4 regions of the Ensifer adhaerens genome follow, and region 2 is predicted to be linked to each of the others. Evidence: riboswitches for the same ligand, from Rfam matches in the RefSeq annotation. Region 2 holds a riboswitch; each other region holds the start of a gene.

The links. A riboswitch is a leader RNA that binds a small molecule or an ion and turns the genes downstream of it on or off. The one in region 2 is predicted to bind thiamine pyrophosphate.
Region 1: linked by a shared signal. The riboswitch ahead of thiB (thiamine ABC transporter substrate binding subunit) and the one ahead of thiD (bifunctional hydroxymethylpyrimidine kinase/phosphomethylpyrimidine kinase) in region 2 are both predicted to bind thiamine pyrophosphate.
Region 3: linked by a shared signal. The riboswitch ahead of thiC (phosphomethylpyrimidine synthase ThiC) and the one ahead of thiD (bifunctional hydroxymethylpyrimidine kinase/phosphomethylpyrimidine kinase) in region 2 are both predicted to bind thiamine pyrophosphate.
Region 4: linked by a shared signal. The riboswitch ahead of thiO (glycine oxidase ThiO) and the one ahead of thiD (bifunctional hydroxymethylpyrimidine kinase/phosphomethylpyrimidine kinase) in region 2 are both predicted to bind thiamine pyrophosphate.

What each region holds. Positions count from the first base shown of each region.
Region 1 covers NZ_CP083349.1:3,663,492-3,669,235, reverse strand. The annotation lists gene LAC81_RS17940 (M48 family metalloprotease) at 1-152, opposite strand, end outside; gene thiQ (thiamine ABC transporter ATP-binding protein) at 455-1,174, opposite strand; gene thiP (thiamine/thiamine pyrophosphate ABC transporter permease ThiP) at 1,171-2,775, opposite strand; gene thiB (thiamine ABC transporter substrate binding subunit) at 2,807-3,835, opposite strand; TPP riboswitch at 3,885-4,002, opposite strand; gene LAC81_RS17920 (GNAT family N-acetyltransferase) at 4,141-4,626, shown strand; gene LAC81_RS17915 (thiamine diphosphokinase) at 4,711-5,361, shown strand; gene LAC81_RS17910 (ABC-F family ATP-binding cassette domain-containing protein) at 5,365-5,744, shown strand, end outside.
Region 2 covers NZ_CP083350.1:3,095,906-3,101,649, forward strand. The annotation lists gene LAC81_RS34095 (hypothetical protein) at 1-1,047, shown strand, start outside; gene LAC81_RS34100 (glycosyltransferase family 4 protein) at 1,044-2,345, shown strand; gene thiD (bifunctional hydroxymethylpyrimidine kinase/phosphomethylpyrimidine kinase) at 2,498-3,307, opposite strand; TPP riboswitch at 3,560-3,662, opposite strand; gene LAC81_RS34110 (hypothetical protein) at 4,294-4,509, shown strand; gene LAC81_RS34115 (glycosyltransferase family A protein) at 4,747-5,744, opposite strand, start outside.
Region 3 covers NZ_CP083350.1:1,602,918-1,608,661, forward strand. The annotation lists gene LAC81_RS27640 (Zn-dependent hydrolase) at 1-266, shown strand, start outside; gene LAC81_RS27645 (hypothetical protein) at 431-967, opposite strand; gene thiC (phosphomethylpyrimidine synthase ThiC) at 1,449-3,272, opposite strand; TPP riboswitch at 3,363-3,491, opposite strand; gene LAC81_RS27655 (sigma-54-dependent transcriptional regulator) at 3,589-4,953, opposite strand; gene LAC81_RS27660 (sensor histidine kinase) at 4,957-5,744, opposite strand, start outside.
Region 4 covers NZ_CP083350.1:1,035,379-1,041,122, forward strand. The annotation lists gene LAC81_RS25135 (thiazole synthase) at 1-322, opposite strand, end outside; gene thiS (sulfur carrier protein ThiS) at 326-523, opposite strand; gene thiO (glycine oxidase ThiO) at 520-1,491, opposite strand; TPP riboswitch at 1,651-1,771, opposite strand; gene bioB (biotin synthase BioB) at 2,184-3,200, shown strand; gene LAC81_RS25155 (8-amino-7-oxononanoate synthase) at 3,197-4,345, shown strand; gene bioD (dethiobiotin synthase) at 4,342-4,980, shown strand; gene LAC81_RS25165 (adenosylmethionine--8-amino-7-oxononanoate transaminase) at 4,977-5,744, shown strand, end outside.

The DNA of each region.
Region 1 (5,744 bases), on a different replicon from region 2:
GACGAGGGCGAAACCGTCGGCTCGTAGGATTGCTCGATCACAGACTGGCATGCGGAGAGAAGCGTGGCCGCAAGCAATGCAACCACGACGCGTCCACGCAGCCGCCCGCGCTTCGGCGGGAACCGGTCGTGTGTGACTGTATGCCTCTCCATGCCTCAGCCCGTTTCCCGTCTGCCGCTCCGCCCGCATGCGGCGGGTCGATGGAGCGACAGCGTTGAAAGTCCTACTTTTTCAGTCCGGCAGCGTTGCTCCGCCGCGACTGTTCAGCCCTGGTCTTGCTGTATCTGATTTCAGCGCCACCTGCCTAGTTTGTCTCGGTAGAAATAGTTGCCCCGTGGTATCACGGCAACGGATGCGCGAATATTCACGCCTTCGCCGGATATTTCGCGCGTCGCATGGCGCCGCGGTCAAATTGTGGCAATCGGCTGGGGGCGACGAGAAACGAGGCCCTCCTTCAGGCGTTGCCAAGAAAACGGTCGACTGCCGCATTGTCACGCCGCTCCAGGAAGCGGTCGAGTGTATCGTGTGCAATGATACGCCCCTGGTCGAGAAAAAGCACGCTATCGGCCAGCGCCTTCACGTCTTCGGGATGGTGCGTGATCATCAGGATGGTGTTGCCTTCTTCCGCGTGAAGCTCGCCAAGGAGCGTACGCATGCCGGCGCGCATTCCGGGGTCGAGGGCCGCAAAAGGTTCATCCAGCAAGAGGATGGGGCGACGCCGCACGAGCGCGCGGGCGAGCGCGACCCGCTGGCGTTCACCGCCGGACAGCGTGGGCGGCAGTCGTCGTTCGAAGCCTTCAAGTCCCACGCGGCAAAGTGCCTCCTCGATCCTCTTGCGGTCTTCGTCCGTCAGGCGAAGCGCCGGGTTGATGCCCAGGCCGACATTGGTCGCGACATCGAGATGGGCAAAGAGATTGTTGTCCTGGAAGATCATCGAGACCGGGCGCTCCGAAGGTGCCTGGTTGCCAGCCTGCTGGCCGAGGATATGGACCTCGCCCTGGTCGGGATCCTCAAAGCCGGCGATCAGGTGAAAGAGCGTCGACTTGCCGGAACCGGAGGCGCCGGCAACGGCGACGATGCCACCGGCCGCGATTGTGCAATCGAAGCGTAGCGTGGTCGTTTCGAAGCGAACTTCGACATTGCGCAGTTCGATGGCAGGGTTGGGCTCGGTCATGCTTTGCGTCCTTGCCGCCGGCGGACGTCTTCCGCCGTGCCGAGGATGGTGAAGATCAGGCAGAGAAGCCCGAGGAAGAGGGCAAGGCCAGCCGCATCGGCGGTGCGGTAGCTGCCCATCCGGCTATAGAGCAGCCAGGGAAGCGTCACCATGTCCTGCGAGCCGAAGAGGGCCACCGCGCCGAGATCGCCGAGCGATAGCGCCATGGCAAAGGAGAGCGCCATCAGCAACGGTTTGCGAAGGGCGGGAAGATCGATCCATCGCAGGCGATGAAACCCGCGGATGCCGAGGCTTGCCGTCAGCCGTTCGGAGCGCGCCGCGTGCGTGGCCATGGCCGGCGCGAGGATCCGGTGGACGAAGGGGAGGGCCATCAGGGCATTGATCGCCACGACGACGACAGGCGCAAAGCGCGCGACATCGCCGAAGGGGCGGAGAAGCAGGAACCAGCCGGCGCCGAGCACGACTGGCGGCACCAGCAGGATCAGTGAGGTGCTGGCGCCGATCGTGTCGGCAAAGCCGCGTGCCAACGTACCTGTGTGGCGTGGGGCGGTAACCGTGGCCGCAGCACGGATCATCACGGCTGCCATGGCGACGGAGGCGAGCGCCGAGGCAAGCGCGATCGAAGCGCTCGTCACCAGTGCCCGATGCACGTTCGGATCGCGCGCAAGCTTGAGGAGATCGGCCTGCAGGCCCGAGACGACGACCGCGATCAACGGGGCAATGAGGAAGAGCAGTGCGAGGATGATCCAGGCGCTATCGTTTAGCCGTGCGACGGGCCTTGCGCCATCGAAGCGGCGAACCGCGCGACCGCCGGTCACGCCCTCTTCCGGCTCCGTTGCCAGACGTCGCAGAATGAGGAGCAGGGCGCCGGTCATGGCGATCTGCAGCCCGGATAGCGCGATCGCACGCGGTGGGTCGAAATCGAAGCGCAGGGCCTGGTAGATCGCGACCTCGATGGTGCTAGCCGCAGGACCGCCGCCAAGCGTCAGCACGAGCGTGAAGCTGGTGGCGCAGAGCATGAAGACGAGGCCGGCCGCGCCCGGCAGCAAGCCACGCAGGACAGGCCATTCAATAAAGCGGAATAGCGCACGGGAGGGCATGCCGAGATTGGCGGCGCTGCGCCAGTATTCGGCGGGAATACGTTCAAGCCCGGCCAGGAACAGGCGTGCTGCCAGCGGCATGTTGAAGAAGACATGCGCGAGCAGGATGCCGAACAGGCCATAGATGCTGATTGGTTGCTCGAGGCCGAGCCAGCGCAGGCCGGAGTTGAAGAAGCCCTGGCGTCCCCAGATCTCGATCAGACCGAGCGCGCCGACGAGAACGGGCAGGCCGAGTGGCAGCGCCATAAGCCGCAACAGCCAGATACGACCGAAGAACCGGGGCCGCCGCGCCAGCGCCCGCGCCACAGGAATGGCGAACAGCATCGACAGGAGCGTCGAAAGGGTTGCCTGCAGCAGCGTGAAGCGGGTGACGCGCCAGATATAGGCGTCGAACAGGTTGCCTTCGTTCGTGCCGCCGGTTTGGGCGAGCAAGGCTACGATCGCCAGGCCGACGAAGAGCAGGAAGGCGCCGAGGCAGAGCGCCCCGGCGACAACAGTCATGCGGTTTTCGCGCAGTGCGAACAATCCGGCCTCAGCTCTTGCTCATGCCGGCAAGCCATTCGTCGATCCAGGCCTTGCGGTTCTTCGCGACTTCTTCCGACGGCAGCAGGAAGGTCTTCTCCGGATTGACCAGCTTGTTGAAGGCATCCGGCAGCGGCTCGCTGGTGACGCCGACCGGCATCATCCAGTTGGTCGTCGGGATGATCGACTGGAACTCCGGCCCGGTCATGAAGCTCAGGAACTGTTTTGCCAGGTCCGGCTCCTTGGCATGCTTGGTCATGCCGGCGACTTCGATCTGGATGTAGTGGCCTTCGGAGAAGGCCGCCGCCTGGTAGCGCTCGGTGTTTTCCGCGACCATGTGATAGGCCGGCGAGGTGGTGTAGGAGAGCACCATCGGTGCTTCGCCCTTGGTGAAGAGGCCGTACGCTTCCGACCAGCCGGGAGTGACGGTCAGAACGCGGTCCTTGAGCTTAGCCCAGGCAGCGCCGGCCTCGTCGCCATAGACGGCCTTGACCCAGAGCAGCAGGCCGAGGCCCGGCGTCGAGGTGCGCGGGTCCTCGATGACGATCTTCTGTGACGGGTCGCCTTCGACGAGCTCCTTCAGACTCTTCGGTGGCGTCTTCAACGTTTCGGTATCGTAGACGACGGCGAAGTGGCCGTAATCATAGGGAAGGAAGGTATCGTCGGAGAAGCCGCCCGGAACCTTCAGCTCCTTGGCATCGACGCCGTGCGGCGCGAAGAAGCCGGTCGCCTTGGCTTCCGCCACGAGGTTGGTATCGAGGCCGAGCACGATGTCGGCCTTCGAGGCGTCGCCTTCGAGCTTCAGGCGGGTGAGCAATTCGACACCATCGGCGACGCCGACATAATTGACCTTGCACTCGCAGGTCTTTTCGAAGGCTTCCGCCACCTTGGCGCCCGGGCCCCATTCGGTGATGAAGCTCTCATAGGTATAGACCGTCAGCGTCTTGTCGGCTGCCGTTGCATGGTGGGCGAAGACGAGACTTGCGGTAGCAGCCAGAGCTAGCCGGCTAAACAGTTTGTGTTGCGATAAATTGGACATGGCAGGCACCTCTCCCAAAGTTCGTTGTTGCATGGGAAAAGGGCGTATCGATCCGATCGCGTCTAATCCCTCCGCCGGTATGAGCCGGATCAGGTTCCGCGGGTTGGCGTTGCACGCCTCTCAGCCTCCGGCCGCTATGCGGTCGGGAGGCACCCCGTTAGAGCGGCAAAAGATTTACCGCCACGCTGGTTCCATGGCAAGCGATGTTTGGGGGGAGCCGAAAGTGGCGCCTTGGAGCGGGGCATTGGCTCGTATTTGCGTAAGCCGCCAACTGCGCTACACCACTGCAGCGAGGAGGAAACGCCATGCCAGATATGCTCGTTCGACTTTACGCCCTGCCGTCTCACCCTCAGTCGAGGCTTGGAGCGGGTATCAGCATTCGCCGTGCCATGGCGCCGGAGCGCCGCCTGGTCGTCTCCTGGATCGAGAAGACCTTTGGTGCCGGCTGGGCGGGCGAGGCGGAAGCGGCCTTCTCTTCCACCCCGACGCGCATGCATGTCGCGGTGCACGAGGAAAAGATCGTCGGCTTTGCGTGCCACGACGTGACCGCGCTCGGCTTCTTCGGTCCGACTGGCGTCGATGAAGGCATGCGCGGCCAGGGGATTGGCGAGGCGCTGCTGATCGCCAGCCTGACGGCGATGCGCGAGGCCGGCTATGGCTATGCAGTCATCGGCGGCGTCGGACCGGCGAAGTTCTACGAGCGGGTAGCCGGTGCGTTCGAGATTCCGGATTCGACCCCGGGCATCTATGCCGGCATGCTGTTTCCAGATCCGGTGCCGGAAGGGCACTGACGGCTTCAGCAAAATTTCGAGAACCGGTCGTCCAACGGTTTTCTTCGTTTTCCTTCCGCGGTCCTTTGCGCTATGGGCTTTGCCATGGCTCGATCGACCTTCACCATTCTGCTTGGCGGCGCCCTTTCGCTGACCGACCGGCTGACACGACAGCTGAGCGGAAGCCGCTTCGTTGCAGCTGACGGCGGCATGCGCCATGCCCGTTTGCTCGGCGTCGTACCCGATGTCTGGGTCGGCGATTTCGATTCGACCGAAGACGCGTTGCTTTCCGAGTTCGCCTCCGTTCCACGCGAGCCCTATCCGGCGGCAAAGGCGGCGACGGATGGCGAGATCGCGGTTGAGGCAGCGCTATCGCGCGGCGCCGATCGGCTGATTTTCGCGGGCGCGCTCGGCGGCACCCGCAGCGACCACGCCTTCATGCATCTGCTGCATGCTGTCGCCCTTGCCGAGCGTGGGCTTCCGGTGCTGATGACCTCGGGCGAGGAAGAGGCCTATCCGCTGCTTGCCGGTCCGCTCGAGCTCGACCTGCCGAAGGGTTGCCTCTTCTCGGTGCTAGGTCTGACCGAACTTACCGGCCTTTCGATCGTCAATGCGCGCTATCCGCTCGACGATTTCACCCTGCCGTTCGGCTCGTCCCGAACCGTTTCCAACGTTGCGGAGGGTCCCCTTCGCTTCACTCTCAAGAGCGGTCGCGCCATCGTGCTTGCCCGCCCCTATGATCTTTCCGGAGCCTGAGCCTTGGCGCCTCCCATTCTGAAACTCGACGATATCTTCCTTACCTTTGGCGGCACGCCGCTTCTGGCCGGCGCGAACCTGCAAGTGGAGCCGGGTGACCGCATCTGCCTGGTCGGGCGCAACGGCTCGGGCAAGTCGACGCTGATGAAGATCGCCGCCGGGCTTGCAGAGGCGCAGTCGGGCGAGGTGTTCCGTCATCCGTCGGCGACCATCCGCTATCTGCACCAGGCGCCGGATTTCGACGGCTACGACACGGTGCAGGCCTATGCCGAGGCGGGCCTGGGGCCGAGCGACGACCCGTTTCGCGTCGCCTATCTGCTGCAGCATCTGGGGCTGACAGGCGAAGAGGACCCGAAGCAGCTCTCGGGCGGCGAAGCGCGCCG
Region 2 (5,744 bases):
CTCGTGGGCGATCCGGCAGCGCCGCTTCACCTCGAAGTCACCCTTCGCGATTCTCGTCGCGCCTATATGCCGCTTCACCCGACACGGCTGTCGGCAAGGCATTCGGCGCTGCGGCTGCTGAACGCGATCGATCCCACCAGTTGGGCCTTGCCCGATATCGTCGATCGCCAGATCGTTCCGTTCATCAGTGCGGCTCGCGCTGATGCTCCGACCATCGAGACCGTCATAGACATTGGCCGCTTCGGTGAGGCTGTGGGGGCAGCAATCCTTGTCGCCGTGGGAGAGGCCGAGGAGGATTTTTCCGCGCTATTGGGCCTTCTGGCGCTCGATCCGCATACGCGGCAGGCACCGATCGTGCTCGTCCTGCAATCGGAACAGTTTCGCCGGCGCGCCGCCGGCATCCGGCGACTTGCGGAATTCTATCGCTTGCCGCTGCGTCTGGTGTCCGTCGAGGGTTCAGGCGATGCCAGCGATCTTGCCCGGACTGCGGCTAAGGCAATCGACAGTGAAACCGTCATCCTGCTTTCCGCATCTCTGACGCCGGCCAATCCCGGGTGGTACCAGACGCTCATTTCGAACTATGAAACCAAGATCGGGAGCATCATCTCGCCAACCCTTGCCTATGAGGACCATTCGATCCGTTGGGCCGGAAGCGCCGCTCTCGATCGCGCTGATCATCTGCAGTCGAGCCGGTATGCCGGCTATCCGGTCGGCGCCGTGAACCGCTTGAAGCTGACACGGGTTGCGACCGCGTCCCTTGAATGCTGCATCATGCCTCGCAAGGCGCTTCTCGACGAGATCGGCGCATCACCGACCTATCTCGGTGCTTCTCTCAATGGGCTCGATCTCGCCTTGAGGCTGAGCCGCCGCGGCTACGAATCCTATTGGCTGCCCGCCCTGCAGATGCTTGGCTCCGATGAGCCGTCCGGAGCTGTTTCACCGGCTACAGCGAGATACGTGGAGCGTGTCGATCAGACGCTCTTTCGTAGCCGCTGGATGCAGACTGTCGAAACGGAAAATCCTACCTACAACGAGGTTTCGGCATGAGCGAAAAACTCCGCGTGCTGGTCGTCTCCCACGGCCACCCGACCCATTCGCTGGGTGGCGCCGAAATCGCCTCCCATGGCTTGCACAAGGCATTGAACGGCTTGCCCGGTGTTGAGTCGATCTACCTCGCCCGAGTCGGCAATCCCGTGCCGCGCCATGGCGCTTCCGCGCTGATGAGCCTTCGCCTGGCGATGGACGAGGTGCTCTACCACGCCGAGGACTTTGATCATTTCTTTCTGTCGAATGGGGATACCGACGCGATCGGCCGCGACCTCTTGCGCTTCGTGGGGGACATCAAGCCAGACATTGTCCACTTCCACCATTTCATCGGCTTCGGACTGGAAGCGCTGTACGCCGTGCGCGACGCCCTGCCGAAAGCGCGCATCGTTGTGACCTTCCACGAATACCTCTCCATCTGCCACAACCACGGGCAAATGGTGAAGCGGCCCTCCGGCCAGCCTTGCAACAGCGCCTCCCCGATCAGCTGCCACACATGCTTTCCCGAAATTCCGGTGTCGCGCTTCGTACGGCGCGAGCAGTTCGTGCGAGGCATGCTGAACCTTGCCGACGCCTTCATCGCCCCGAGCGCCTTTCTTGCCAATCGCTATGTCGAGTGGGGCATCGCGGCCGAGAAGATCTTCGTGATCGAAAACGGCATCGTCATGGGTGAAAAGACGCCGGCTCGGGAATTGCCTTCTCCGGCAGCGCGGCGCAACCGCTTTGCCTATTTCGGGCAAATGACGCCTTTCAAGGGCGTTCACGTGCTGATCGACGCTGTGTCCCGCGTGCCGGAGGATATCTGGGGTGACGATTCCACGCTAATGATCTTCGGCGGCAACCTTGAGCGGCAGCCGACTGAGTATCAGGACCGCGTGGCGAAACTGATCGAGGACGCCGGCCGTCGGGTTCGCTTTTACGGCGCCTACCATAACCAGGACATGCCCAGGCTGATGCGCTCGGTCGATTGGGTGGTCATGCCTTCCGTCTGGTGGGAAAACTCACCGATCGTCATCCAGGAAGCCCTGCACCATGGCCGGCCGATCATTTGCTCCGACATCGGCGGCATGGCCGAAAAGGTCCGCGACCGACTGGATGGCTATCACTTCCGCGCCGGCAGCGCACAAGACCTTGCCGACCGCCTGATCGACGTGCTGAGCACACCCCGATCCTGGGACAACCTTCGGGCAACACTCAGGCGCCCGATGAGCCATGTCGACTGCGGCCGCGAGCATGTCGCGCTCTACCGGAAACTGCTCAAGGAGGAGCAGCCGGCTCACCTGAACACCGCGGTGGCCTAGACCGAACGCACGCACGCTCCCCGTCACGCCCCTGCAGCCCACAGGCAACGAACTTTCAGCGTTATCATTCCAACCGATATTAAACAGTGGAATGACCTGGCTTTTTGAACATGAAGCGGAACGATCGAGCCGTGTACGGCTCCGTAATCGAATCAATCGCCGCTTGGGCCCCACCATCGATGGAAGTGATCAACTGGTCCCCGCCCCTGCCCGATTTTGAGCGCTGCTGCGGCAACAAGCGCGTCATGCAGATAGGTCTTGGCAGCGATAACCGCGTCTTCAAGTGTCTGCCTACGGGCAAGACCAGCGGCGATCGCGGCAGACAGCGTGCAGCCGGTGCCATGATCGTTCCTCGTTTCAACCCGCGGGCGCGACAGGCGCAAGGGGGTGTCCCCGTTAAAGAGGATATCAACCGCTTCGTCGCCCTTGGCATGCCCGCCTTTCATCAGCACGGCGCGCGCACCAAGCTTCAGGAGCATCTCCGCTTGGCGGGCCATTTCCGTCTCGTTCTCGGCAATCGCGCGGCCCGTCAACAGAGCCGCTTCGGGCAGGTTGGGCGTCACGATAAGCCCAAGCGGCAGCAATTCCTCCTTGAGCGTCGCGATCGCATCCGGACGTAACAAAATGTCACCTGAAGTGGCGACCATCACCGGATCGATGACTGCTAAATGCCCGTATCGCTTCAGGCCGGACGCGATCGCAGCAATGGTCTCCTGGCGGGACAACATTCCGACCTTCGCAGCGCCAACCGCGAGATCCGAAAACACGGCATCGATCTGAGCTGTAACAACAGCCGGAGAGATATCCTCGACGGCCGCGACCCCGCGGCTGTTTTGCGCGGTGATGGCCGTGATCACGCTGGCACCATAGACGCCGAGCGCCGAAAACGTCTTCAGATCCGCCTGGATACCGGCACCGCCACCGGAATCTGAGCCTGCGATGGTAACGGCGATAGCGGTCATGCCTGGTTCCGCTGAAATGTAGAAGCAGCTCCAAAGATTGCGAACGCGCTCTCAAGCCACCGGCTCAAGCACGCACGAACTGAGGTGGGTCTTCCAAGCAATCTGGAGGAATCCGACAGATCGAGCCCTTGGGTTGGACGCCCCGCCCCCCGGAGTTCTTCGTCGCTACATTCTGAACGGCGTATTGGCACCAACGATCTCCCGAAACCAAAATGATGGAGATCCAGATGAACGGCGAAGACGCGGGGGTGCCAGAGAGGCCCTTGCCGTTCCTACGCCGGTATGATCCGGATCAGGTTCAAGGGTCTGGCTCACCGCCATCTCAGCACCGTCAGGTGCGCCCCTCGGCAGGCATGAATGCTATGGGAGCGTGGGAGGGGATGTCAATTGCTTGAGTTCAGCAGGCGCGTATGTAAGCCGGTTCGATGCGGGCGAAGGAGGCCCTTAAAGGATACAAACAGAAAAAGGCCCCTTTTGCCTCAAGAGCATAAGGAGCCTTCCGTCTGAGCGTTCGACTTCACAGACGCTGGTAGACTAGCCACGTCAAGGCCGTTAAGGCAAGGGGGTTTGGAACGCGAACCTATGCAATCCCGGAGTGATTTGGTCGGCAGTACTGCCGTTTCACTCAGTGGTGACGCGCCTTCCACGCAGAACGTTAGATGTAAGGCCTCATCGCATCAATATCACCGCAATGCTTTGAGAATTGCACTTGCTCGGGCCAACGCCACTTCGGCTGCGCGCAGTTCGAGTGTGACAGACAGAATATCGCGGTGTGCCATTGCAAGCACTACCTGCAACACTTCATCAGAGTTTCTGGCCAGAAAAATGAGGTGCCATCCGTCGGGGCCGCGATCGCGAGGACCCGGCCGTCTTTCATTTGCTCGACGGCCACGTTCGTCTCGACGTGTTCAAAAAGCTTGGCCAAACCGAAGTATCACCGAGCGGGCCACACGCGGTCGAAAAGCAGAAAGGTCGATGACGGCGCCTTGAACCGAGCGCCCTCGGCCACGACCATTGCGCGTCGTATGTCCATCCGTCGCGACGACCTCTCCAAATCTGAGACCGTAACTGTTGTGGCGATTGAGGGCGCCGTTCTGCTGCTCGTTGAGGCGGGGGAAGCCATCGCCGACTTCCAGGCGATGATCCGCAAGAAATCCCTCGCTGATCTCGATAATAGTTGGAGAGAGACAAAATGGGGTTGATCGCCTCATTCGCCAACGGCGTCGTCAAAGATCGTGCAGCCGTCAGCGCCGCAATCACTTCACCATGGCCGAACGGCCTGACGGAGAGGCAAGATCACCAAGCTCAAACTTGTTAAACGCCAGATGTATCAAGCACAAAGATTGACCTGCTCCAAGCCCGCGTCATCGGAACGGGATAAATCTATCACCACCAAAACTGCGTCAGTCGTGAGCCCCGACACCCGCTGCGGAGGCCGATTAGGACGCTTTGTTGCGACCCCATCGGAGTCGCTCAATTTTTTCGTGCACACGCCAAGCCAGAGATGCCCGCATCCGCTTAAGTTCGCCTGCCAACCGTTCGACTTCGGCCGCCAGACGCCCGGATTCGTTTAACGCTTCGTTGAGGCGATTGTCCAAAGACTGAATTTTCTTTCGGCACGCTTCTATTTCCATGTCCGACGTTGCCCGCCCGTCTTCCGCTACTCGCGCGTGGGCTTGATAGGTCGCAGTTTCCGTGCGCGCTGCTGCAAGCTCATTCTGCATAGTCGCGGACTTTTCGTTCGCAGCCTTCAATGCTGGGCGAATAATTTGCAGGTCGTCCCAGGCCAAGCGAGCAGTAAGATCTCGCCCCGCCTGCCGGATTGCGGCAGTCCACTCCTCTGGGTTGGCGTTTAGGAGGTCCGCGTACGCTTGCTGCTCCGGTTGCCCCGAGGGGATTGGTACCCGTAGTGCTGCGGGCCACCAATCAGCAACATCTGCGATAGAGAGCATACTCCCCAATTGCCCCATCCCAGATTCTCGAGAGCGCTTCCATTTGGCAGAGAAGTGCAACACCGTGGGCTGCCGACAATGGGCCACGGCGGGCTCGGGGTTTTCACGGACTATGCGCTGCCATAGGCGCCAATCGGCAGCAGCCGGAAGGTCTTCCGGCCAAGCATCCAGTGAAGGCAGGCTATCAGCTCGATAAAGAAAGCAGCTCGCCGGGATCGTATTCTTGCGCTCCATAAAATGCGAGAGTTCGTCCGGCATTTCAAGGTTCGTTAGGAATGGAGCAGCTATGCCGTCGGTCGAAACCCATAAGGCCTGACTGTGAGCAATTGCGGCGCCGTGTCCGAGAGCCTTTATCAGCAGTTCAAAATGGTCCCGCAATACAATGTCATCATCCGCGGCAAAGCCTATGAACCTCCCCCGTGCCTCGCGAAGAGCGATGTTCCGGTTCGCATAGCCGAAGTAAGGCGCCTTAGGTAAGTCGAAGA
Region 3 (5,744 bases), 1.5 Mb from region 2:
GCTTCCAGCCGGTGGCCTTCGATCAGGGCATCGTCGCGGCGATCGAATCTTCGGCGAAGGCGCGCGGCCTCAAGAGCCGGCGCATGACCTCGGGTGCCGGCCATGATGCCCAGATGATCGCTCGCATCGCGCCGACGGCAATGATCTTCGTTCCGAGCCGCGACGGCATCAGCCACAATCCGCGTGAACACACGGAGCCGGATGAGCTCGTCGCCGGCGCCAACGTGCTGCTGGATGTGGTCGAGCGGATGGTGAGTGGTCGCTAGAGGGGTGACAGGGACGTTGCGCGTTCGTTGATTGAACGGGTCAACATCGCGCCTCCCTCTACCCCGTCATGCCCGGGCTTGGCCTGAGCATCCAGACACAGACGTTCGTGCGTCCGCGATAAGCAGCGCACGTCATCCTGCGGCGCGACGAAGCAGGCATCCCTTCAAGGCTCTCTTTTCGTGTGACCTGCGCTTTTGCGGGATCCTGCATCGCTCTTCTGTCCGGTGGAAGACTCTGGCCCGCTCTCCTCGGCAGGCTCTTCCGGTGTCCGGCGGAAAAGGTTGAGGAAACTGCTGCCGCCGTGCCATACGCTGCCGGTAGGTCCGTAATCCCGCCCGTCGCGCGTAGAGGATGAGTGGCGCTCGCTATTTCCGCCAGTCAGGCCGCTGTCGTCTATGACGCCGCCTCCGCCACCTGCGCCGGTCCCGCCGGGCACTTCGCCCACGCCACTACCATCGCCGGAGCCCCAATCGCCGCCACCCGCTGTACCGTTGCTTCCGCCACCCTCGACGTTTTCGCCACCTTGGTCGCCGCCGCCCGTGCCATTTTCACCATTCCCGCCGCCGGCCTCGGTGTCCTCCGCATGGGCTACGGAAATCCAGGAAAGGCCGTCGGCAAAACGCCCGTCGCACGGGAGGTCACCGGCGAGTGCAAGGGCTCCGATCGTCAGAGCCGTCAGTCTCAGCAGGCGTGACCTCAAGTCTTTACTCCTTGTGCGAACGGCGTTCTTGCGCCGTTCTGCAAGACCTTCTGCGCGGCAGAGGACGGCAACTCATCGCGAATGAATTTCGCCGACAGCGACTTTTGCGCGAGCTTTGCATACCGCTCAATCGATGCGGGGGCAAGTTGTTCGGGTGCCAGGCGAAGTGGTGCGCAAGGTGCGGGGCCTATGGCGGCCGCGACGCCCACAGGATTGCCCGCATCGCCCCGACAGCGGCGAACTTCCTACCCCGCCGCGATGGCGTCGGCCACAATCCGCGCGGACATACGGAGCCGCATGACCTTTTGCTGATGCGAGCGCGCTCCTCGATGGGATCGAGCGGATGGCGCGCGCTCGCCCCTCCGAACATGACGGAGGATGAGGCCGTTGGCGATCACCGCTTCCCCTTCCGGGGCGCGGGACGGAAGTCCTGCACGAACTGAAGGGGCCGTGACTGGCCCCTTCAGCGTGTCTTTGCCGTCTACTCGGCTGCGCCAGTCGCCCCTTCCAGCGGCATGTAGAGGTCGCCGCCTTCGCGGTACTTCGCCGCCATTGCCTCCAGCCCTCCCTTCTGCGCCTCGGCCCGGATGTCGTGCGAGATCCGCATGGAGCAGAATTTCGGGCCGCACATGGAGCAGAAGTGCGCGACCTTGTGCGCCTCCTTCGGCAGCGTTTCGTCGTGGAAGTTGCGGGCCGTCTCCGGGTCGAGCGAGAGGTTGAACTGGTCCTCCCAGCGGAACTCGAAGCGGGCGCGCGACAGGGCGTCGTCGCGCACCTGAGCGGCCGGATGGCCCTTGGCGAGATCTGCGGCATGGGCGGCGATCTTGTACGTGATGACGCCCACCTTGACGTCGTTGCGGTCGGGGAGGCCGAGATGCTCCTTCGGCGTGACGTAGCAGAGCATGGCGGTGCCGAACCAGCCGATCATCGCCGCGCCGATGCCCGAGGTGATGTGGTCGTAGCCCGGTGCGATGTCCGTCGTCAGCGGTCCGAGCGTGTAGAACGGCGCTTCGCCACAGACGGCGAGCTGCTTGTCCATGTTCTCCTTGATCTTGTGCATCGGCACGTGACCGGGGCCCTCGATCATCACCTGACAATCCTTGGCCCAGGCGATCTTGGTGAGTTCGCCCAGCGTTTCCAGTTCGGCGAACTGCGCGGCGTCGTTGGCGTCGGCAATCGAGCCCGGGCGCAGGCCGTCGCCGAGCGAGAAGGAGACGTCATAGGCACGGCAGATGTCGCAGATTTCTTCGAAATGCTCGTAGAGGAAGCTTTCGCGGTGGTGATGAAGGCACCACTTGGCCATGATCGAGCCGCCGCGCGAAACGATGCCGGTGACGCGATCGACGGTAAGCGGGATGTAGTGCAGGCGGACGCCGGCATGGATGGTGAAATAGTCGACGCCCTGTTCGGCCTGCTCGATCAGCGTGTCGCGATAGACCTCCCAGGTGAGATTCTCGGCGATACCGTTGACCTTTTCCAGAGCCTGGTAGAGCGGCACGGTGCCGATCGGAACCGGCGAGTTGCGGATGATCCATTCGCGGATGTTGTGGATGTTGCGGCCGGTCGAAAGGTCCATCACTGTGTCTGCGCCCCAGCGGGTCGCCCAGACCATCTTTTCGACCTCTTCGGCCATCGACGAGGTGACGGCGGAGTTACCGATATTGGCGTTGATCTTCACCAGAAAGTTCCGTCCGATGATCATCGGTTCGGATTCCGGATGGTTGATGTTGGCGGGCAGGATCGCGCGGCCGCTGGCGATTTCCTGGCGCACGAATTCGGGCGTCACATGGTCGGGTACGTGGGCGCCGAAGCTCTCGCCGTCACGGACCTTCGCACGCGCCGTGTCGCGACCGAGGTTTTCGCGGATCGCCACGAATTCCATCTCGGGCGTGATGATGCCGGCGCGGGCGTAGGCAAGCTGCGTTACAGCTCGGCCAGCCGTGGCTTTCAGCGGCGCGTGCTGGAACGGGAAGGTCGGCGTCAGCCGGTCGCCGCTCACAAAGCCGTTGTCCTCGGGCCGGACGGTGCGGCCTTCATAGGTTTCCACATCGCCGCGGTCGACGATCCAGTTGCGGCGGAGCCGCGGCAGCCCTGCCTCGATGCTGATTTCGGCATCGTCGGCGGTATAGGCGCCGGAGGAATCATAGACCGTGACTGGCGGTTCGCCGGACGTCGGATGCAACGCGATCTCGCGCATCGGCACGCGGATATCCGGGTGGAGGATGCCTGATTTGTGGACTTTCCGGGAGGCAGGAAGCGGTCCTTGCGTGACCGAGAGGGCTGCGGGTTTTGTGGCAATATTCATGACGAGGCTCCAAGTTTGCAATTGGAGACCCAGTTCTGATGCCGGAAGGATGAAAGACGCTCCGCCAGATGCTGGACGCACGGAATCCTGGCTTCGATATCTGCACCGTCCCTACGCCAGTATGAACTGGATCAGGTTCAACGGGTCACTGCGCCACAGCCGGCAAGCCGGCCATCCAGCAGAATCTCAGCCCCTTGCGGGACCCCCCTGGTGAATGCCTAGATCATAGCCATCGATCGGCCCGGGACGTCAAGCGTGAATTCGCCTGTCGATGAAGATGCACCCAATACGTGTGCTTGCGGAAGTGAGTTTGGTGCTAGCGGTCGGCCTTTTCCGGCGCTGCCCGCTCGGCGTAGTCGGAACGGTTGATGCCGTGGCGCTGGAGCTTGTCGTAAAAGGTCTTGCGCGGAATGCCGAGCGCCTCGATCGTCGCCTTGACGTCGCCGCGTTGGGCGCGCAGTGCCTCCTTCAGGATTTCCGCCTCATAGCGTTCGAGCCGCTCCGGCAGCGCAAATCCGGGCTGTTGGGCGGGGGCAACCGGCTGTCCGAGTGGGCCCTCGACGCCGAGCGCCACGCGTTCGGCAAAGTGCGAGAGTTCGCGCACGTTGCCGGGCCAGGCATGGGTCATCAGGTGCTGTTGCACCACCGGCGAGATCATGGGTACGTCGCGCCTGAAGCGCTCGGCTGCCCGGGTCAGGAAGTGCGAGAACAGCAGCGGGATATCGTCGCGGCGTTCGCGCAGAGGAGGGATCGATAGCGTCACAACGTTCAATCTGAAGTAGAGATCTTCGCGGAAATCGCCGCGCTCAGCCGGATTGCCGAGATCGATCTTGGCGGCAGCGATGACGCGGATATCGACCGGTCGCACCTGGTTGGTGCCGAGTGGCGTGATCTCGCGCGCTTCCAAAACACGCAGCATCTTCACCTGCGTTGCCGGCGGCATCGCCTCGATCTCGTCGAGAAACAGCGTACCGCCGCTCGCATGTTCTATCCGGCCGATGCGCTTCTTCAACGCGCCGGTAAAGGCGCCCTGTTCGTGGCCGAAGAGTTCGCTTTCGATTACCGTTTCCGGCAAGGCACCGCAGTTGAGCGCCACGAAATTGCCGTTACGGCGCCGGCTCCAATTGTGAAGCAGCGTCGCCACCACCTCCTTGCCGCTGCCGGTTTCACCGGCGACGAGCACGTCCACATCGGTATCGGCAATATGCCGGATCGTCTGGCGCAACCGTTCCATGACCGGGGTCTGGCCGATCAGCGGCAGGCTGTCTCCGGCTGTCTCCGCGGCTCGTTTCAGCGCGCGGTTCTCCATGACGAGCCGCCGCTTTTCAAGCGCACGGCGCACGCTCTGTACCAGCCGGTCGGCGGCAAAGGGTTTTGGGATGAAGTCGTAGACGCCGTCCTGCAAAGCCTGCACCGCCATCGGGATATCGCCATGGCCGGTCACCAGGATCACCGGCAGGTCCGCGTCGAAGGCTTCGATGCGGCGGAAGAAGGCCAGGCCGTCGATGCCCGGCATGCGGATATCGCTGACGACGATGCCGTCGAAATTCGCGTCGAGCGTCTTCAACGCCTCGACGGCGCTGGCGAACGGGGCGACGGTGAGGCCGGCGAGTTCCAGTGTCTGCGTCATCGCCTTGCGCAGGTGGTTGTCGTCGTCGACGAGATAGACGGTCGGCTGCATCGCTCAGGCCCTCTTCAGGCGAACCGTGAAGACGGTGCCCTTGTCGCTGGTTTCGACGGTGATCTCGCCGCCATAATCGGCAACGATCTCCTTGGAGATGGCAAGTCCGAGGCCGAGCCCTTCGTCCTTGGAGGTGTTGAACGGGGTGAACAGGTCCTCGCGGATATGCTGGGGAATGCCGGGGCCGTTGTCGGCGACAACAAGCGAAACGGTGCCAGAGGGGTCGTCCGCGCAGTGCACGCGGATCTCGGCATCGCCGCGCGTACCCAGCGCTTCCAGCGCATTTTGCAGCAGATTGATCAGCACTTGTTCGAGGCGGATGCGGCTGCCGTAAACGCTGAGCCCGTTTTCCGGCAGGTCGATGACGATCGCATCCATGCGGCCGGCAAACCGGCTGCGCAGCAGCATCAGCGCACCCTCGATCACCTCGCGCATGGGGGTCGGCTCGGCGACGAAGCGGCCCTTGCGGGCAAAGCTGCGCAGCTCGTCGGTGATAGCGCCGACCCGTTCGGTGAGTTCGGCGATGCTGGCGAGGTTCTCCACCGCCGTTTGCTGCTGGCCACGGTCGAGGAAGGTACGGGCATTGTCGGCATAGGCGCGGATGGTGGCAACTGGCTGGTTGATTTCGTGGGCAACGCCGGCCGCCACCTGGCCGAGGATCGCCAGCCGGTTCGCCTGAACCAGTTCCTGCTGCACCGCCTGGAGTTTCTCACCGGTGCGCCTGTGGTCGGCGATCTCCGTTTCGAGATGATCGCGAGCGAGGCTGAGGTCCTGCGTTCGTTCTGCCACGC
Region 4 (5,744 bases), 1.1 Mb from region 2:
GCTGGAGCGTATCCTGATGGCCAATCACCTCGAGCTTGATCCAGTTCGTGCCGAAGACTTCGCGCGCCATCTTCGCCGTCAGTACCGCTTCCGATACGGAGTGGCAGCCGGCGGTATTCGGCAGCACATGCGCGCCAAGTGACCGGATCAGTTCGAAGAAGGCGGCGCCCTGGCGGCCGCCGGCGGTTTCGCGGCGGAGCGAAACCGTGAGGATCGCGGTCGCAGACGAGCGAACCGCGTCTTCAAGGGCGGCCGGCGAGGGGTAGCGGGCGGTACCCAGAAGCAGGCGCGAGCGCAATTCCTGTCCATAAAGCGTCAGCATGTCTCAGCCTCCCTTCATCGGCGAGAGTATTTCGATCCGGTCGCGATCGTTGAGGGCATGGGCCGAGCGATCCGTCCGATGCACCAGCTCGCCGTTGACGGCGGTGGCAAGCCAGTCGCCTTCAAAGTCGAGTGCGGCCAGAAGTTCGGCAAGGTTCGCGACTGCGAGGTCGTGATCCTCGCCGTTGACGATCAGTTTCATGCGGCATCTCCCTTCAGGTTCCGTGCAAGGGCAAGATCCGCCGCCTCCTCGGCCAGAGCTGGCGAGAGCAGGAAACCGTGGCGGTAAAGCCCATTGAGCGTAACGGTGTTTCCGGCGCGCATGACGCGCGGCAGGTTGTCGGCAAAGGCCGGCCGGACGCCGGTGCCGGTTTCGATAAGCCGCGCTTCGCCAAAGGCCGGGTGCAGCGTGTAGGCCGCGTTCAGGAGTTCCATCAGTGAGCGGGCGGTAATCGGTCCGCCATCGTCCGTTTCGATCATGGTCGCCCCGCACATGAAGAGCCCATCGCCGCGCGGCACGATGTAGAGCGGGATGCGCGGATGGATGAGGCGAACCGGCCGCGACAACTCCACTTCACCCGTCTGCAGATAGAGCATCTCGCCGCGCACGCCGCGCAGGCCGGCGACGGTGCCGATCCGCGAAGCCCCGCTACAGTCGGCGATCATATCGTGGCCGCTGTCGCCATCTGTCTCACCAACGAAGGAAACGCCACGCTCGACCAGCTTTTGCCGCAGCAAGACAAGCGCCCGGCGGGGGTCGAGATGTGCTTCGCCGGGAAAGAACAGCGCCTCTCGGAAGCGCCCGGCAAGCGCCGGCTCCAGCCGCGCGATCGCCTCTGCGTCAAGCCATTCGAAGCCGGACGTGCGCGAAGCGAAGCGTTTGAGTTCGCCGGCATCTCGTGCCGGGGCGACGACGAGCGTGCCGTTGCGCGATACTTCTCCCGGAAGCGCCCGGTCCCACCAGTCGATGGCGCCGATGCCGCGTGTCAGTACCACTTCCTCGGCACTTTCGCGCTCGCACCAGGGCGCCAGCATGCCGCCGGCAAACCAGGATGCTGCCCCGCCGAAGTCCGCCTGCCGCTCGGCAACGGCGACTTCGACGCCGTGACCACTCAGTTCATGCGCCAAGGCCAGTCCGACGACGCCGGCGCCTTTGATCAGAACGCGCATGGTCAATGCGCCCCACTGTGCGGAACCGGCCGCCGGCCCGAAGGATGCAAAGTCGCGATGATGATACGCACTGCACAGGCTCCATAGTTGGAGACCCAGTTCGCGCCGGAGGGATGGAAGGACGCCTTGCCGCGATAGGCTCGCGCGAACGCGAATGCGGCAGCGATGTCTGCACCGTCCCTACGCCAGTATGAACTGGATCAGGTTCAACGGGTCACTGCGCCGCGGAAACCGCCTGGCAGAATCTCAGCCCCTTGCCGGGACACCCCTGGTGAATGCTTCAAACTGAACGGCTGGACCGGATTTTGTCAAGAGCCGTCGATGCGAGCATCACATCGGGTGCCTTCAGCCAAAAATTATCTATAAAAAGGTGGGCGAGATGTAGGTTTTTGAGCGCTTGCGTTGACGTGCAAACTCGCGTCTAGAGATCTGCAGGTATGTTGGGAAAAGGTATATTAAAACAGGATATTACTCGGTGGTTGTTGCCATAACCGGTTCAACTTACCGAAGCGGAAGACCGTGGCATTCGTCCTCCTCGTATCGCCTAATGGGTCAAGTTGGCGCAGTCAAGGATTGCATGTGTGCGCATATAGCTACTTTAAAGTGGTTGTCGTGTTCCGTGTTCGAGAAAATTATAGATAATTATGGATTCTATCTATTTTGCTGGTCCGCCAATGGGGAAACGAACACACATGCTCGACGTAAACAGTTCGACCGAGTCGACTTCGGTCGCCGCCAAAGCCACCGAGCCGCGTTGGATTCTGGCCGATGCACAAAAAATCTATAATCTGCCGTTCAACGACCTCCTCTATCGCGCGCAGTCCACTCACCGCGCCACGTTCGACCCCAATGCCATCCAGATGAGCCGCCTGCTGTCGATCAAGACCGGCGGCTGCGCCGAGGACTGCGGCTACTGCAGCCAGTCCGCGCATTACCCGACCGGGCTCAAGGCGTCGAAATTGATGGAGGTAGAGCGGGTTCTTGCGGAAGCGAGGAAGGCGAGGGATGGCGGCGCGACACGTTACTGCATGGGTGCGGCCTGGCGCAGCCCGAAGGAGCGCGACATGGAGGCGATCGTCGCCATGATCAGCGGCGTGCGGGCACTCGGGATGGAGACCTGCATGACCTTGGGCATGCTGACTCCGGAACAATCCGGGCGGCTCGCCGACGCCGGGCTCGATTACTACAACCACAATGTCGACACGTCGGAGCGCTTCTACGGCGAAATCATCACCACCCGCAGCTTCGCCGACCGGTTGGAGACGCTCGCCAATGTCCGCGACGCCGGCATCAAGGTCTGCGCCGGTGGTATTCTCGGTATGGGCGAGACGGCAGACGACCGGATCTCGATGCTGGTGACGCTCGCCAATCTGCCGGTGCCGCCGGAAAGCGTGCCGATCAACATGCTGATCCCGATCCCGGGCTCGAAGCTCGCCGATGCCGCACCTGTCGATCCGATCGATTTCGTCCGCACTATCGCGCTGGCGCGCATCCTGATGCCGCAGTCGCATGTCCGGCTTTCCGCCGGTCGCACCGAAATGAGCGACGAGACACAGGCGCTCTGTTTCTTTGCCGGCGCCAATTCGATCTTCGTGGGCGAGACGCTGCTCACGGCCGATAATCCCCGGGAGGATCACGACGCGTCCCTGTTCCGCCGCCTGGGGCTGAAGCCGATGGCACTTGCGGCAAAAAAGGACGCGGCCGAATGACTGTGGCGGCCCTTCTCACGCGTCACGAGAAGACGCTTTCCGGCCTCGAACGAAAGGGGCGCCGACGCGAACTTGTCGTCGGCGGTGGTATGGATTTCACCTCCAACGACTACCTCGCGCTTGCCGGATCGCCGCGCCTGAAGGCGGCAATCGCCGCAGCGATCGAGCGCGGCGTGCCGGTCGGCTCCGGCGGCTCGCGGCTGTTGCGCGGCAACCATGGGGAGCACGTGGCACTGGAGGCGGAGGCAGCGGCGTTCTTCGGCGTGCCGCGAACGCAGTACTTCGCCAGCGGCTATGCCGCCAACGCCGCCCTCTTTTCGACGTTACCGCAGCGCGACGATATCATCGTCCACGATGCCCTGATCCATGCGAGTGCTCGCGAGGGTATTGCCGCAAGCAAGGCGGTCGCAGGCGCCGCCACGCACAACGATGTCGACGCTTTCGCCGATAAGATCAGCCAGTGGCGGAAGGCGGGCGGCACGGGGCATCCGTGGATTGCCGTCGAAAGCCTCTATTCCATGGACGGCGACCGGGCGCCGCTTGCAGATCTCGCCGCGCTCGCAGAACGGCACGATGGCTTTCTGGTGGTCGACGAGGCACATGCGACCGGCGTCTTCGGGCCGGACGGCCGCGGAGTGACGGCCGAATTGGAAGGTCGGGAAAATCTCGTGGTGCTGCACACCTGCGGCAAGGCGCTCGGGGTTTCCGGCGCGCTCATTGGCGGAAGTGCGGTGCTTTGCGACTACCTCGTCAATCGTGCCCGCAACTTCATCTATTCAACCGCGCCGTCGCCGTTGATCGCGGCCGCCGTCCGCGAAGCGCTGGCAATGCTGGTGGATGAGCCGCAGCGCCGGGAAGAGTTCGACAGCCTCAGGGCCTTCGCCAATCAGGCGCTTGCCGAAACGCTTGGCATCGAAGGCAGCGGCTCGCAGATCCTTCCGGTTATTGTGGGAGATAACGGCCGCGCCGTGCGGATTGCCGCGCGGATGCGCGTCGAAGGTTTCGATATCAGGGCGATCCGTCCGCCGACCGTTCCCGAGGGGACTGCGCGGCTTCGGATCGCGATCACGTTGAATGTCGACCGGCCGATGATCACGCGCATGCTGGAGCGTTTGAAGGTGGCGATGGCGGAGGAGCGGCCATGACGCCCCGTTTCATCATAACCGGCACGGATACCGGTATCGGCAAGACCCTGTTCTCCGCAGCGCTGACCGATGCGCTTTGCGGCTGCTACTGGAAGCCGGTGCAGTCGGGTCTCGACGAAGAGACCGACAGCGAGGCAGTAGCCCGGCTCGGTCGGATCCCGCCCGAGCGCATCCTGCCCGAGGCCTACAGGCTCAGAACGCCGGCATCGCCACACCTCTCGGCGCGTATCGACGCTGTGTCGATCGCGCCTGAGAGCCTCCTACCGCCGGTGGTGAACAGACCGCTGGTCATTGAAGGCGCAGGCGGCCTCTTGGTGCCGCTCACCGAGAAAACGGTCTTTGCCGATCTGTTCGCACGCTGGCAAATCCCGGTGATCCTTTGCGCTCGCACCGGGCTCGGCACGATCAATCACACGCTGCTATCGCTCGAGGCGCTGCGCCGCCGTGCGATCCCGGTCCTGGGTGTCGCCTTCGTCGGCGACGAGCAGGCGGATAGCGAGGCGATCATCGCCGCGCTGGGGGCAGTTCGGCGTCTGGGTCGGCTGCCGCGGCTCGATCCGTTGACGCCGGATCGCCTGCGGCAAGCCTTTCGCGACAATTTCGACCTCGACGATATTAAGCAGGTGCCGGCATGAGAACGTCTGCAGTCTGGTATCCCTTCACCCAGCATGCGCTGGAGCCGGCAATGCGACGCGTCGCCCGGACCGAGGGTGCCTATCTCATTGACGAGGACGGCGCGCCGATCCTCGATGCGATCTCGTCCTGGTGGGTCGTCACCCACGGTCACCGCCATCCGGCGATCATGGAAGCGGTCCGCCTGGCCACGGAAACCCACGACCAGGTCATCTTCGCGGAATATACCCACGCCCCGGCGGAAGAACTGGCGAGCGGGCTGATCGATATCGCCCCCAAAGGGCTTGCCCATGTGTTCTATTCCGACAGCGGCTCGACGGCGGTCGAAGTTGCGTTGAAGATGGCGCTCGGTTTCTTCCACAATCTCGGCCGGCCGCGAAACCGCATCTGCGTGCTCGAACACGGCTATCACGGCGACACGATCGGTACGATGTCGGCCGGGGAAAGGGGCGTCTTCAACGCGCCTTACGCGCCGCTGCTTTTTGCCGTCGATCGGCTGCCGTTTCCGGAGGCCGGCCGGGAGCAGGCGACGCTCGATGCCTTCGAGGCAGCCTGTGCCTCTGGCGCGGTGGCCGCCCTGTTGATCGAGCCACTGCTCCTCGGCGCCGGCGGCATGAAGACCTACCCGGCGTCAGTGCTTTCCGAACTGAAACGAATCGCCGAGCGCCACGGCAGCCTGCTGATCGCCGACGAAGTGATGACCGGATGGGGACGGACTGGCAGTCTGTTTGCCTGCGAACAGGCCGGGATCACGCCCGATATCCTC